DNA from 2 places in the Kitasatospora sp. NBC_01302 genome. Region 1 is predicted to be linked to the other one. Evidence: riboswitches for the same ligand, from Rfam matches in the RefSeq annotation. Region 1 holds a riboswitch; the other holds the start of a gene.
The links. Region 1 has a riboswitch for glycine ahead of gcvT (glycine cleavage system aminomethyltransferase GcvT). Riboswitches for the same ligand answer to the same signal wherever they lie in the genome.
Positions count from the first base shown of each region.

Region 2: it holds a riboswitch for glycine, as region 1 does, so the genes downstream of both, gcvP (aminomethyl-transferring glycine dehydrogenase) here and gcvT (glycine cleavage system aminomethyltransferase GcvT) in region 1, are expected to answer to the same signal.

Region 1 is NZ_CP108404.1:5,999,966-6,007,645, forward strand. It holds gene gcvH (glycine cleavage system protein GcvH) at 1-321, opposite strand, end outside; gene gcvT (glycine cleavage system aminomethyltransferase GcvT) at 431-1,549, opposite strand; glycine riboswitch at 1,699-1,803, opposite strand; gene OG294_RS26320 (enhanced serine sensitivity protein SseB C-terminal domain-containing protein) at 1,963-2,775, shown strand; gene OG294_RS26325 (enhanced serine sensitivity protein SseB C-terminal domain-containing protein) at 2,939-3,835, shown strand; gene OG294_RS26330 (ABC transporter permease) at 4,145-5,140, shown strand; gene OG294_RS26335 (ABC transporter substrate-binding protein) at 5,211-6,971, shown strand; gene OG294_RS26340 (ABC transporter permease) at 7,085-7,680, shown strand, end outside.
Region 2 is NZ_CP108404.1:7,621,580-7,629,259, forward strand. It holds gene OG294_RS33395 (MFS transporter) at 1-640, opposite strand, end outside; gene OG294_RS33400 (PRC and DUF2382 domain-containing protein) at 840-1,877, opposite strand; glycine riboswitch at 2,051-2,156, shown strand; gene gcvP (aminomethyl-transferring glycine dehydrogenase) at 2,389-5,289, shown strand; gene OG294_RS33410 (DUF5999 family protein) at 5,429-5,620, opposite strand; gene OG294_RS33415 (hypothetical protein) at 5,955-6,566, opposite strand; gene OG294_RS33420 (glutamate-cysteine ligase family protein) at 6,931-7,680, shown strand, end outside.

The DNA.
Region 1 (7,680 bases):
GACCTTGAGCTTGAAGAGCCAGCCACCCTCGAAGGCGGCGGAGTTCACCAGGGCGGGCTCGTCGGCCAGGGCCTCGTTGACCTCGGTCACCTCACCGGTGGCGGGGGAGTACAGGTCGCTGACCGACTTGGTGGACTCGAGCTCCCCACAGGTCTCCCCGGCGGTGACGGTGTCGCCGACCGCGGGCAGCTGCACGTAGACGATGTCACCGAGGGCGGTGGCCGCGTACTCGGTGATCCCGACGGTCGACACGCCGTCCGCGTCGGCGGCGGTCAGCCACTCGTGCTCCTTGCTGTACTGCAGGTGCTGCGGGTTGCTCATGGTGGTCATTCTCCAGGATGGGAAGCGGGAACGAGGGAACGGTCCGCCGAGCGGACGGTCGAAAGTCCGCTCAGTGGACTTTCAGCGGGAGGGGCCGGGTCCGCCGGGCTCAGCGGGCGCGCTTGTAGAACGGCAGCGCGACGACCTCGACCGGCTCGTGCTTGCCGCGCACGTCCACCGCGACGGCCGTGCCGGGCGCCGCGAAGGCGGCGTCCAGGTACGCGATGGCGATCGGCTTGCCGAGCGTGGGGGAGGGGGAGCCGGAGGTGATCCGGCCGATCACCGCGCCTTCGGCGGAGACCACCGCGTACTCGGCGCGCGGCACCCGCTTGCCCTCGGAGACCAGGCCGACCAGCTTGCGCGGGGGGTTGACCTCGGCCTGCGCGGCGGCGGCCTCCAGCGCCTTGCGGCCGACGAACTCGCCGCCGTTGGTGGTCTTGTCGAAGCGCACCACCCGGCCCAGGCCCGCGTCGAAGGGGGTCAGCGAGGTGTCCAGCTCGTGCCCGTAGAGCGGCATGCCCGCCTCCAGGCGCAGCGTGTCGCGGCAGGACAGGCCGGCCGGGACCAGACCGTGCGGGGCGCCGGCCTCGGTCAGCGCCTGCCACAGGTGCTCGGCGTCGGCGGGGGCGCAGAAGATCTCGAAGCCGTCCTCGCCGGTGTAGCCGGTGCGGGCCAGCCAGACCTGCTGGCCGGCCACCGTCGCGGGCAGCAGGGCGTAGTACTTCAGGCCCGGCAGGTCGGCGTCGGTCACCGAGGAGAGGATCGCGTTCGCCTCGGGGCCCTGGACGGCGAGCAGCGCGTAGGCGTCGCGGTCGTCGCGCACCACGGCGTCGAAGCCGGCCGCGCGCTCGGTCAGCGCGTCCAGCACCACCTGGGCGTTGGAGGCGTTGGCGACCACCATGTACTCGTTCTCGGCGGTCCGGTAGACGATCAGGTCGTCCAGGATGCCGCCGTCCTCGCGGCAGATCATCGTGTAGCGGGCGCGCAGCACGCCGAGCGCGGAGATGAAGCCGACCAGCGCGTGGTCCAGCAGCTCGCCGGCCTGCGGGCCCGAGACGGTGATCTCGCCCATGTGCGAGAGGTCGAAGAGCCCGGCCTTGGTGCGGACCGCGAGGTGCTCCTCGCGCTCGCTGCCGTAGCGCAGCGGCATGTCCCAGCCGGCGAAGTCGGTCATGGTCGCGCCCAGGGCACGGTGCAGCGCGTCGAGCGCGGTCAGACGGGGGGACATGGTGAGACTCCCGAAGCTGGGTGCGGGCAGGGTGGGGTGGAGTCTCCCCGTCTGTCGTCACAACCTGAGAGCTTCACCGCACCAAGGATGACGCGGCTTGCACCGTGGGTGGGCGCACGGCACGGCCGTGTTCCGCTTTCCAGATTCGCCTCGCCTACGCGGTAGGGGTGCCTGAGAGATTCCGGGGAGGACTTGCTCCTTCGGCGCCGGTCCGTGCCGACAGGGGCACCTCCGGGCTCTCCCGCGCGGGTTCGAGCGGCCAGTATGAAGTTGGGTCCTGTGGAGTACGCGGACATCATGGCATGTCCGTCCGCCCGGCGGGAGAGGGGGCCGTCTCGGTACGCTTCGACCGGACGCACTGCGTGACAAGCGCTTGTGCCAGACGGTCCGGGTCACAAGCGGGGCAGGGGCGGATGGAATCAGAGGGGTACGCCGCGACGGCGACGGGGTGGACCGAGCCCGGTCGGGCGCCGGTCGGCAGCGGCTGGCCGGCCAACGAGCTGGAGCGGGTGCTCAGCGCGGCCATCGGCGACCCCGGTGCCACGCCCCGGGTGATCGAGGTGCTGGCCCGCAGCCAGGTCTGGATCCCGCTGCCCGTCGGCGCCGACCCGGCCGGTGCCGCTCTCGACCTGCCGACCATCGAGCTGGCGGGTGCGCCCTACGTGCCGGTCTTCTCCTCCGAGGAGCAGTTCCTGCGGCACGCCCCGGGGCTGTCCTGCGCGGTCGCGCCGGCCTGGGACTTCGCCCGTGGCCTGCCGCTGGGCATCGGCATCGCGGTCAACCCGCAGGCGCCGGTGGGCATCCCGGTGCCGCCCGCGGGAGTCGCCGAGCTGCGGCGCGGACCGCGCGAGGGGCGCTGGGAGAGCACCGGGGCGGGCGCGGGGATGCCCGAGGGCGCCCGGGTCGCGCTGCGAGAGCCGGAGCCGGGCGAGGAGCCGATGGTGTTCCTGCAGGCCGTGTGCGCCGAGCTCGCGGCGCTGGGCGGCGTGCTGACGGCCCGACGGGCGCTGGCCTCGGTGGAGGGCGAGCCGACCGTGCTCTTCGTGGGCGTCCAGCTCGACCCGGCCGCGCCCGCCGACCCGGTGGAGGTCAACGCCGCGCTGGGGCGGGCGCTGGGGGCCGCGCCGCTGCCCGGCGGGGTGCACATGGTGCTGCTGGACCTGGCGGCCGACCCGGTGGTGGATTGGCTGCTGTACCGGGTAGCACCCTTCTACGTACGGGGCTGAGCGGGCTCGGGCCTCGACGCGAGCGCACCGCGGTGCCACCCAGGGCGTCGGCATGACGGGTGTCGGCCGGGCCCCGTAGGGTGGCGCCCGGAGCGTGGATGGGCCAGGCCGTGGATGGGCCGGACCGTGGCGAGGGCGGCGGCATGGACAGGAGTGGGTACCGGTGACGACGGGAGCGGCGGGCGGTGGAGCGGGGTCGTGGGGCCCGGCCCCCGGTGCGGACCCGGGCGCCCTGGAGCGGGCCCTGGGCGAGGTCGCCCCGGACCGCTTCGCGGCGTACGAGCAGCTGCTGAGCGAGCTCGCCGCGGGCCGGGTCTGGATGCTGCTCTGGCACGGCACCCCCGGCAGCCCGGACGCCCAGTACGGGAACATGGACATCGGCGGTCACGGCTACGCGCCGGCCGTCACCTCGCCCGGTCAACTGGCCGCCAGCGGCTGGGCGCGCGCCCACGAGGTGATCTCCGGGCGGGAGATCGCCGCCGCGCTCTACCGCACCCGCTGGGGGCTGTGGCTCAACCCGCACGCGCCCGGCGGCGGGGTCGGCGTGCCCTGGGCCGACCTGCGCCGGGTGGCGGCCGGGCTGGACCGGCTGCCGGCCGGTCCGCTGCAGCTGTCCGATCCCCAGCTGCCGGGCACCGAGCGGTTCTACGCGCTGCTGGAGCAGCAGGCGCCCTCGGTGCGTCCGGTACGGGCGCTGCGCCGGGCCTGGGTACGGCCAGTGGTGGGCGAGGCGTACCTGGCCATCGGGCTTGAGCTGTACGACACTTCGCCGCCGGCGGTGGAGGCGGTGCGGGCGCTGATGCAGCGCGCGATCGCGCAGGCGCCGCCCGGCCTCGCGGTCTCCACGGTCGCGATGAGCGACGAGTTCGACCCGGTGGCGCTGTGGATGCGCGCCAACAGCCGGCCGTTCTACCACCGTGAGGCGACTCCGGCGCCCTACCCGCAGGTGGCGCCCGCACCGTATCCGACCTACCCGCAGGCCGCCTATCCGCAGGCGCCGTACGGCGGTTCGCTGCCGCCGCAGTCGGGGTGGCCGCAGCAGCCCTGGCCCGGGCGCTGACCTTTCGCCGTCCGGCTGGTCCGTGTACCGATCACCCCGTGGTGTGGGTGCGGTGAACTGATGATCTTCACAAGTCACCTGAGTGGCCGTCAGGTTTATTGATCATGGACTGTGGAAGATCACAGTTGGGCATCCTTCGCCGGGCAGGGCTGGCGCGAGGCTGGAGCCAGCGTGAAGAGTTCTGCGCACCGCACCAGCCGAGCAGCTCGGGCGGCATCGACGGCTGGTTCTGACCAGGACCTGACACAGTCATGCCTGCGCCGGGCTGCCATGGGCCGACAACCGTCGGCGAGGGGACGCCAACTGCCCATGACCACACCCACCGACACCACCCCCGCCGCTCCGGGCGAGCCCGCGGCGAGCGCCTCCGCAGGGCCGGCCGCGATCGAGGGCCGTTCGCTCGGCCGCATCGCCTGGCTGCGCTTCCGGCGCGACAAGGCCGCCGTCGCCGGCGGCGTGGTGGTCATCCTGCTGGTCCTGCTGGCCGTCCTGGCCAAGCCGATCGAGTCGGCCTTCGGCCTCAGCCCCGATGCACTGCACCAGGACCTGCTGGACCCCGACCTCGGCAGCCTGCCCACCGGTTCGTTCGGCGGGATGAGCCTGAGCCACCCGCTGGGCGTCGACCCGCTGCAGGGCCGCGACCTGCTCTCCCGGATCATCGAGGGCTCCTGGGTCTCACTCCTGGTGGCCTTCGGCGCCACCGTGCTCTCCAACACCATCGGCACCGTGCTCGGCGTGATGGCCGGCTACTACGGCGGCTGGGTGGACACCGTGATCAGCCGGGTGATGGACACCTTCCTGGCCTTCCCGCTGCTGCTCTTCGCGATCTCCATCTCGGCCTCGCTGCAGGGCGGCGCGTTCGGACTGCACGGCCTGCCGCTGCACCTGGCGGTGCTGATCTTCGTGATCGGCTTCTTCAACTGGCCCTACATGGGCCGGATCGTGCGCGGCCAGACGCTCTCGCTGCGCGAGCGGGAGTTCGTCTTCGCCGCCCGCAGCCTGGGTGCCCGCGGGCCGTTCATCCTCTTCAAGGAGCTGCTGCCCAACCTGGTCGGCCCGATCCTGGTCTACTCGACCCTGCTGATCCCGACCAACATCCTCTTCGAGGCGGCGCTCAGCTTCCTCGGCGTCGGCATCCAGCCCCCGCAGGCGAGTTGGGGCGGCATGCTGAACGACGCGATCAAGTACTACCAGGTCGACCCGGAGTACATGGTGGTCCCGGGCCTGGCGATCTTCGTCACCGTGCTCGCCTTCAACCTGCTCGGCGACGGGCTGCGCGACGCGCTCGACCCGCGCAGCAACTGAGCTTCCACCCTCCTCACTTCTCCAGCCCGGGCCACTACTTCGGCCACTACTACAAGGGGTTGATCCAGCAATGCGCCGATCTCGTACCCTCGCTCTGGCCGCGGTGGTCGCCACCACCGCGCTGGTGGTGAGCGGCTGTTCGAGCAGCAAGTCCTCCGGTGGTGGCGGCGGTGCCGGCTCCGCCGGGGCGGACGCCGCCACCAAGGGCATCGTGAACGCCTCGGACCAGAAGGGCGGCACGGTCACCTACGAGATGAAGGGGACCCCGGACTCCCTGGACCCGGGCAACACGTACTACGCCTACATCTGGAACTTCTCGCGCCTGTACGCCCGTTCGCTCACCACCTTCCAGCCGGGGCCGGGCAGCAGCGGCGACAAGCTGGTCAACGACCTGGCCACCGGCCTCGGCCAGGTCAGCGACAACGGCCTGACCTGGACCTACCACCTGCGTGCGGGCCTGAAGTACGACGACGGCACCCCGATCACCGCCAAGGACGTCAAGTACGCGGTGGAGCGCAGCAACTTCGCGCCCACCGTGAACTCCAACGGCCCGACCTACTTCCAGGAACTGCTGGTCGACAACCCCACGCCGTACAAGGGCCCCTACGCCGACCCGACCGGCGGGCTGAACTCGATCCAGACCCCGGACGACACCACGATCGTCTTCCACCTCCAGCACCCGTTCGCGGACTTCGACTACCTGGTCAGCGCCCCGCAGACGGCCCCGGTGCCGCAGGCCAAGGACGACGGCGCCGGCTACGTCAAGCACATCGTCTCCAGCGGCTCGTACAAGTTCCAGTCGTACGACGACGGCAAGGACGCCGTGCTGGTGCCCAACCCCAACTGGGACCAGTCCAGCGACCCGATCCGCAAGCAGCTCGCGGACAAGATCGTGCTGAAGATGAACATCGACCAGAACACCATCGACCAGGACCTGATCGCGGGCAACGCCCAGGTCGACCTGGTCGGCGGCGGCGTCGACCCGCAGACCCAGGCCAAGCTGCTGCTCGACCCCAAGCTGAAGGCGCAGACCGACAACGCCTTCGGTGGCCGGCTCGCCTACCTGGCGCTGAACACCAAGGTCGCGCCGCTGGACAACGCGGACTGCCGCAAGGCCGTCCAGTACGCGATCGACAAGGTCTCGGCGCAGACCGCCCAGGGCGGACCGGTCCGCGGCTCGGTGGCCACCAGCATCCTGCCGCCGGACCTGCCGGGCCACCAGGACATCAACCCCTACCCGTCGGACGGCAACAAGGGCGACATCGCCAAGGCCAAGTCCGAGCTGCAGGCCTGCGGCCACCCGGACGGCTTCAGCACCACCATCATCGCCCGCAGTGAGCGCGACACCGAGGTGCAGGCCGCGACCTCCATCCAGGCCGCGCTGGCCAAGGTCGGCATCAAGCTCAACATCCAGCAGTACCCGCAGGGCAAGTACTTCTCCGACTACGCGGGTGTGCCGGACTTCGTCAACAAGAACAACGTCGGCATGATGATGATGCAGTGGGCGGCCGACTGGCCCACCGGCTACGGCTTCCTGCAGCAGATCGTCGACGGCCGCGCGATCAAGGCCTCCGGCAACAGCAACCTGTCGCAGCTCGACGACCCGGCCGTGAACAAGCTGCTCGACGACGCCGCGAGCAACACCGACCAGGCGGCCCGCGAGAAGGACTACGCGGCGATCGACGCGCAGGTCATGAACGACGCCGTGATCGTGCCGCTGACCGACTACAAGGTCTTCAACTTCCGGCCGAGCACCAACACCAACGTCGTGGCCACCTCGGCCTACGACGGCGAGTACGACTACCTCAACATCGGTACCACCGCCAAGTAAGAGCCTGGCTCCCCGTCCCCGAAGGCAGGTGAAGGCGAGCGGAGCCGGCCTCCGTCCGGCGCGACCCGAGCGGTCGCGCCGGACGGGGGCGGGGCACCCGGAGCCGTCCAACTGTGTTGGCCTACATCATCCGCAGGACGTTCGCCGCCCTGGTACTGCTGCTGGTCGTCAGCGCGGTCACCTTCGGCATCTTCTTCCTGCTCCCGAAAATCGCGGGCGAGACCACTGATCAGCTGGCCGCCCAGTACATCGGCAAGAACCCCACGCCCGCCGCGATGGAGGCGATCAAGCGGAACCTCGGCTTCGACCAGCCGCTGTACATCCAGTACGGCCGGTTCGTGAAGCAGATCTTCGTCGGCGCCCAGTACCGCTACGGCCCGGACGCGGCGACCTGCCACGTGCCGTGCTTCGGCTACTCCTTCAAGAACCACGTGGAGGTCTGGCCGGAGATCCGCAACCGGATCCCGGTGACCTTCTCGCTGGCCATCGGTGCGGCGGTGCTCTGGCTGCTGGCCGGGGTCGCCACCGGCGTGATCTCGGCGCTGCGGCCCCGCTCCATCTTCGACCGCGTGGCGATGGGCGTGGCACTGGCCGGCGTCTCGTTGCCGATCTTCTTCACCGGCGCCCTGCTGCTGACCCTGTTCAGCTACAAGTGGCCGATCTTCAGCAATCTGCACTACGTCAACTTCACCGACGATCCGATCAGTTG
Region 2 (7,680 bases), 1.6 Mb from region 1:
CGGCCAGGGCGATGGCGCCCAGCGGGTCGGCGCCGCCGTTCTTGTCGGTCACCGGGTCGTTCGGCACCCGCAGGACCACCAGGGCGATGGCGACGACGGCGGCGACCAGGCCCATCCAGAAGATGGACTTGTAGTCCCAGTGCTCCAGCAGCACGCCGGTGGCGACCAGGCCGAGACCGCTGCCGACGCCCATCGAGGCACTGATCGCGGCGACGCCGCCGGTGATCTTCTCGCGCGGCAGCTCGTCGCGGACGATGCTGATCGCCAGCGGCAGCACGCCACCGCCGGCGCCCTGCAGCACGCGGGCGACGATCAGCAGGGTGAAGGAGTGGGTCGCCACCGCGAGCCCGGAGCCGAGCACCAGCCCGCCCAGCGAGATCAGCAGCATCGGCTTGCGGCCCCGCAGGTCGCCGAAGCGGCCCAGCAGCGGGGTCAGGACGGCCGCCGAGAGCAGGTTGGCGGTCATCAGCCAGGTGATGTTGGAGCCCGAGACCTTCAGCTCCAGGGCCAGCGACGGCAGGATCGGCACGACCGCGGTCTGGATGACGCTGTAGGCCAGCATCGCCAGGATCAGGGCGGGCAGTACCCGGGCACTGCTCGGTTTCGCGGCCGAGGCGGTGGGCTTGACTGCCTCACTCACGGTGGCTCCTTCAGAAACGGGCTGAGCGGCTTTCCAGCTGCTTCAAGCCAGCGATAGTCAATGAACTGAAGTAACCATGCCGAAAGTGCTTCACTCTGTCAAATATCTACCGCTGAAGCTTTGTCGAGGCCGACGGCCCGGACCCGCGCGAGCGGGTCCGGGCCGTTCGATCGGGCCGGTTCGGCCGGGCCGCCGGGGGTCAGCCGACGAGGCCGGTGGGGGTGCCCGCCTGCTGCGGCGCGGGCATCGGGGTGTGCCCGGGGGTGGCGGCGGTGCTGTCGTGGATCTCCACCTGCTCACGGCGCAGCTCGTCGCGGATCACCTTCTCCTCGGTGTACCGCTCGACCACCAGGCGCACCCGTTCGAGCGGAGCCACGTACTTGCGCACCGTCGGACGCTCCTCGCGCAGCGTCACCTCCTCGACCGCCTCGGCGATCTCCTGCGCGGTGAGGGTGGCCCGCTCCGCATCGCTGACCGGTACCCGCTCCACCCGGACCCGTTCGCGCACCACCTCGATCCGGCGCTCCACCGGCTCGGCCACCACGTACTTGCGCAGACTGGCGGTGCCCAGCACGTGCCACTCGTTGACGATCTCCAGGCGCTCCTCGCGCAGCGTCAGCTCCACCGGCCCGGGCGGCGCGTTGGTGGCCGGGCCGTGGTCGGCGCCGGTCTTGGGCGCGGTGCGCACCGGGTCGGGGGTGGGGCTCGGCGGCGGCTCGACCGGCTTGTCCAGTCCGATGGTGGCCGGCGCCGACTGCGCGGCACCCTGGGCCCGGGGCAGCTGGGTGGTCGGCTGGCCCGCGCCCGCCTCGGCCGAGCCGTTGGTGCGGGCCGCAGCGGCTGCCACGGGGGCGGCGGCCACCCCGAAGTCCAGGTCCGGCGAGCCGTTCGTGGTGGTGGCGCGCTCGGTCGTGCGGCCGGTGCCGGGGGAGTCCAGGCCGTAGTAGCGGTAGAGCTGCAGCTCCTGGGCGGGCGAGAGGTGCTGACCGACGCCGAAGTCCGGCGACTCCTTGATCAGGGACTTGTCGTAGGGCACGCGCAGCTCCTCGCCGGAGAACTCGCTCGTGGTCAGCGGGACGAACGCGTCCCGGCCGAAGATCCCGGTGCGCACGGCGGCCCACTCGGGCTCGCCCGTGGCGTCGTCGAGGTAGACCTCGTCCACCGTGCCGATCTTGTCGCCGTTGCGGTCGACGGCCTTGTGCCCGATCAGGTCTCGGGGATCGATGTCGGTCTGCACGCTTTCCTCTTCCTCCTGTGGCTGCTGCCTGCGATTCACACCAAAAGGCACGGATCGGATGACGGCGAGCCAAGCGCCGCCGTCCGTGCGCGGACTGCGCCAAGTGGGCGAGCACATTCGCTCACCTGCACGGTCGTCCGACAGGCCCGCGCTGGTACCCTGGGCGCGACCGCCGAACCCGCTCGGGAGAGTCCCCACCCTTCGGAACAGAGGGGACTGGGGCGCCGAAGGAGCAAACCCTCCCCGGAATCTCTCAGGCATCCGTACCGTGTGGGATAGGTCACTCTGGAAAGCAGGGCAGGGCCGCGGGCGAGGGAGCCGGCGGGCACCACCCTCACCGACGGTGCAAGCCGGCGGGGCGTCAGCTCCGTGCGGGCGAAGCTCTCAGGTCCCGATGACAGAGGGGGAGGCCTGTCGGGCTCGCCCGTCCAGGTCCATCCGCTCTCCACAGCGGCGCGGGCCCGCGGCGTGCGTGCCCCCGCCGGTCCGTGACCAGGAGGCCTCGACCACCATGACTGCCCAGCCGACCGCCGGTCGCCCCCGCAGCTCCGCCACCCTCGCCGAGCTCGAAACCGCCAGCCCCTTCGAGTCCCGCCACATCGGCCCCGACGCCGCCGCCCAGGAGAAGATGCTGGCCCAGGTCGGCTACGGCTCGCTGGACGAGCTCTCCGCCGCCGCGGTCCCCGAGGCGATCCGCAGCATCACCGGCCTGGACCTGCCGGCCGGCCGCAGCGAGGCCCAGGTACTGGCCGAACTGCGCGAGCTGGCCCGGCAGAACCAGGTGCTCACCCCGATGATCGGGCTGGGCTACTACGGCACCTTCACCCCGCCGGTGATCCTGCGCAACGTCATGGAGAACCCGGCCTGGTACACCGCCTACACCCCGTACCAGCCGGAGATCTCGCAGGGCCGCCTGGAGGCGCTGCTCAACTTCCAGACCCTGGTCTCCGACCTGACCGGCCTGCCCACCTCCGGCTCCTCGCTGCTCGACGAGGGCACCGCGGCCGCCGAGGCGATGGCGCTGGCCCGCCGGGTCACCAAGGTCAAGGGCGGCGTCTTCCTGGTCGACGCCGACACCCTGCCGCAGACCCTCGCGGTGATCCGCACCCGCGCGCTGCCCACCGGCGTCGAGGTGGTCGTCGCCGACCTGTCCGAGGGCATCCCGGCCGACATCGCCGAGGGCGGCGTCTTCGGCGTGCTGCTGCAGTACCCCGGCGCCTCCGGCGCGGTGCGCGACCTGGCCGCCGTGATCGAGCAGGCGCACGGGCTCGGCGCGATCGTCGCGGTCGCCGCCGACCTGCTGGCGCTCACCCTGCTCAAGTCGCCCGGCGCGCTCGGCGCCGACATCGCCTGCGGCACCTCGCAGCGCTTCGGCGTCCCGATGGGCTTCGGCGGCCCGCACGCCGGCTACCTGTCGGTGCGCGCCGAGTACGCCCGCTCGCTGCCCGGCCGCCTGGTCGGCGTCTCGGTGGACGCCGACGGCCACCGCGCCTACCGGCTGGCGCTGCAGACCCGTGAGCAGCACATCCGCCGCGAGAAGGCCACCAGCAACATCTGCACCGCCCAGGTGCTGCTCGCCGTGATGGCCTCGATGTACGCCGTCTACCACGGCCCCGACGGCCTGGCCGACATCGCCCGCCGCACCCACCGCTACGCCGCCGCGCTGGCCGCGGGCCTGCGGGCCGGCGGCGTCGAGCTCGCCCACGAGGCGTTCTTCGACACCGTGACCGCCAAGGTCCCGGGCCGTGCCGCCGCGGTGCTCGCCACCGCGCGCGAGGCGGGCATCAACCTCTACCAGGTGGACGCCGACACCGTCTCGATCTCCTGCGACGAGACCACCACCCGCGAGCACCTGGCCGCCGTCTGGGCCGCCTTCGGCGTCGCGGGCGTGGACGCGGACTCGGTCGCCGAGACGCTCCCGGGCGACCTGCTGCGCGAGGACGAGTACCTCACCCACCCGGTCTTCCACAGCCACCGCTCGGAGACCGCGATGCTGCGCTACCTGCGCCGCCTCTCGGACCGGGACTACGCGCTGGACCGCGGCATGATCCCGCTGGGCTCCTGCACCATGAAGCTCAACGCCACCACCGAGATGGAGGCGGTCACCTGGCCGGAGTTCGGCCAGCTGCACCCCTTCGCCCCGATCGACCAGGCCCAGGGCTACCTGACCCTGATCCGCCAGCTGGAGCAGCAGCTGGTCGAGGTCACCGGCTACGACGCCGTCTCGATCCAGCCGAACGCCGGCTCCCAGGGCGAGCTGGCCGGTCTGCTCGCGGTGCGCGCCTACCACCACGCGAACGGCGACACCCAGCGCGACGTCTGCCTGATCCCGGCCTCGGCGCACGGCACCAACGCCGCCTCCGCCGTGATGGCCGGCATGCGGGTGGTCGTCGTCAAGACGCTGACCGACGGCGACGTGGACGTCGAGGACCTGAAGGCCAAGATCGAGCAGCACCGCGAGCAGCTCGCCGTGCTGATGGTCACCTACCCGTCCACCCACGGCGTCTTCGAGACCCAGATCACCGACATCTGCGCCCTGGTGCACGAGGCCGGCGGCCAGGTCTACGTGGACGGCGCCAACCTCAACGCGCTGGTCGGCCTGGCCAAGCCGGGCAAGTTCGGTGCGGACGTCTCGCACCTGAACCTGCACAAGACCTTCTGCATCCCGCACGGCGGCGGCGGCCCGGGCGTCGGCCCGGTCGCGGTGCGCGCGCACCTGGCGCCGTACCTGCCCAACCACCCGCTGCAGAGCGAGGCCGGTCCGGCCACCGGTGTCGGCCCGATCTCGGCCGCGCCGTGGGGCTCGGCGGCGATCCTGCCGATCTCCTGGGCGTACGTGCGGCTGATGGGCGGCGAGGGCCTCAAGCGCGCCACCCAGGTCGCGGTGCTGAACGCCAACTACATCGCCAAGCGGCTGGCCCCGCACTTCCCGGTGCTCTACACCGGCCCCGGCGGCCTGGTCGCGCACGAGTGCATCATCGACCTGCGCCCGCTCACCAAGGAGACGGGGGTGAGCGTGGACGACATCGCCAAGCGCCTGATCGACTACGGCTTCCACGCCCCGACCATGTCCTTCCCGGTGGCCGGCACGCTGATGATCGAGCCCACCGAGTCCGAGGACCTGCACGAGATCGACCGGTTCTGCGCCGCGATGATCGAGATCCGGGCCGAGATCGACAAGGTCGGCTCGGGCACCTGGGCCGCGGACGACAACCCGCTCCGCAACGCCCCGCACACCGCCGCCACGCTGGCCGGCGACTGGGCGCACGGCTACAGCCGCCAGGAGGCGGTCTTCCCGGCGGGCGTGAACCCGGCGGACAAGTACTGGCCGCCGGTGAGCCGGATCGACGGCGCCTACGGCGACCGGCACCTGGTCTGCTCCTGCCCGCCGCTGGACGAGTACGGCTCCTGAGCGGGATGAGCCGGCGGTCGGCCCCGGTGGGCCGGCCCCGGCCGCGCGCGTGACGAGGTCCCCTGCGGCAGGTTCCGCAGGGGACCTCGTCACGTCCGGGCCCCGGTGGGCCGGGGCCGCAACCCGTCCGGGTGGGCTGTCAGGCGGCGACCAGCCGCGAACGGTGCGGCGCGATCACCCGGCCGTCCGGCAGCAGCTCACCGGTGTCCTCGAACAGCAGGACCCCGTTGCAGAGCAGGCTCCAGCCCTGCTCGGGGTGGCGGGCGACCGGAACCGCCGCCTCACGGTCGGCCGACTCGGCCGACGGACACTCAGGTCGGTGCTGGCACATCGTTGTACCCCGCTTCACTCACGATCCCGCCCCCCTCAGCGGTGCCGGCCCGGGCCCTGAGGCCCCACGAACCCCGGAACGCCGTTGACGGTGGTCGGATCCTGTCCCGCCGGCCCAGGTGTGAGTCGGCGCTTCTGTGGGTAGGACAGGTGGTCCTTCCACGCAGTTCCCAGTGTCGGCATCCGGAGGCCGTCCCGCAGCTGTTTGGTGACATGCGCCACAACTCCAGGGCAGAGATCACCCATTCAGATGGTCGAACCGGGCGGCGGCGCAAAAACGGGCCACCCGGCCATGACTCGACCGGGTGGCTGCGAGGTAGTCCGAACGGGTGGGGTCAGAGGGCGGGCACCGCCGCGGCCAACGGAGCGGGCGCGGCCGGCCGCACCGGCGCCGCGGCACTCGGGCGGGCGAGCAGCGCGAGCAGGTCGCCCGCTGGATGGGCGCGGTGCGCGGCCACCCCGAGCGGGGCCGGGGCCAGCGGGATCAGCAGGTCCTCCTCCGGCGCGGCGTCGATGCCGTGCAGCCACAGTGCGGTGGCGTAGTGCCCGGGCATCGAGAGCAGCCGCGCCTGGTGGCTGGTGCGCAGCGACTGCACCAGGTGTCGGGCCTGAGCCAGTGCCCGCATGGTGGAGTCGAGATAGGGTCCCGCCGCGAAGTGCGCGAAGCTGTGGCCCTCGGCCGACTTCACCACCTCGGCCGCCGCCACCACTTGGCCGCCGTGCTCGATCAGGAACCGCCAACCCGTGCGCGGGGCCTCCGCCAGCGCGCGCGCCGTCGCCGTCGCGGGCGGCAGCTGGTGAACCGCCAGGGGATGGGAGGGCTGCAGCGGCCCGGTGGGACTGCGCAGCGCGGCGGCCCCGGCCTGCCGCAGGGCGGCTTGGGAGTTCAGGGCGGCCAGGACGGCGCGCAGGGCGCTCGGCGGGGGCTGGGGCGTTTGCAAGGTCATGGCGGGTCGCCTCTCCGTGCGAGATCGGCGTGCGAAAGCGGCATACCGGCGTGGCGCGACAGAGCCGGGTCCGGTTGGGCGTGATCGCGGGGCTGAGCGCGCGAGGGGGCCACGCGGCAAGCGAGGGAGCCGCCTCGGCCAAGGGTCGGGGCGGCGTGCAGCGCGAAGCCTACTCGAACAAGTGCGCAGGGTGACCTGTTTATCACCTTCTGTCGTGCCCGGCAAGTCGGGAAACACAGGTGAGAAGCCGTCAGCTCCCTTGTGGCGCAAGGCATAAGGGCGCATCGGGTATCGATCTTCCGGCTGGGCATGATGCTGGGCACCATGATGCTGGGCACGGTGACACCGGCCGAAGGGGGTATCCGTGGGGGAGAAGGTCATCGCGACCCGGGCCGACCTGGCGGACCGACAGCAGTACCGACGCAAACTGCAGTCCTGTCAGGAGGCGCTGGACCGGATGCTGCGCGAGGGCCGGTTCGACCGGCCCAGGGCCGTCCTGGGCCTCGAGATCGAGCTGAACCTGGCCGACGAGCAGGGCCTGCCGCTGATGAGCAACGAGCAGGTGCTCGCGGCGATCGGCTCCGCCGACTTCCAGACCGAGCTGGGCAAGTTCAACATCGAGGTCAACATCGCCCCGCACCGGCTCAGCGGCCACGTCTTCGAGGAGCTGCGCGAGGAGATCGACACCGGCCTGCGCTACGCCGACCGCCGGGCCGCCGAGGCCGGCGCCCGGATCATCATGGTCGGCGTGCTGCCGACCCTGGGGGTCGAGCACACCGGCCTGGACTCGATGTCGCACAACAACCGCTACACGCTGCTCAGCGACCAGATCATGGCGGCGCGCGGCGAGGACATCGCGCTGGACATCGAGGGGGTCGAGCACCTGGTGCTGGACTCGGTGACCATGGTGGCGGAGGCGGCGGCGACCTCGCTGCAGCTGCACCTGCAGGTCACCCCGGACCGCTTCGCCCCGGTCTGGAACGCGGCCCAGGCGATCGCCGCCGTCCAGGTGGCGCTGGGGGCCAACTCGCCCTTCCTGTTCGGACGCGAGCTGTGGCGCGAGACCCGTCCGGTCCTCTTCCAGCAGGCCTGCGACACCCGCTCGGCCGAGCTC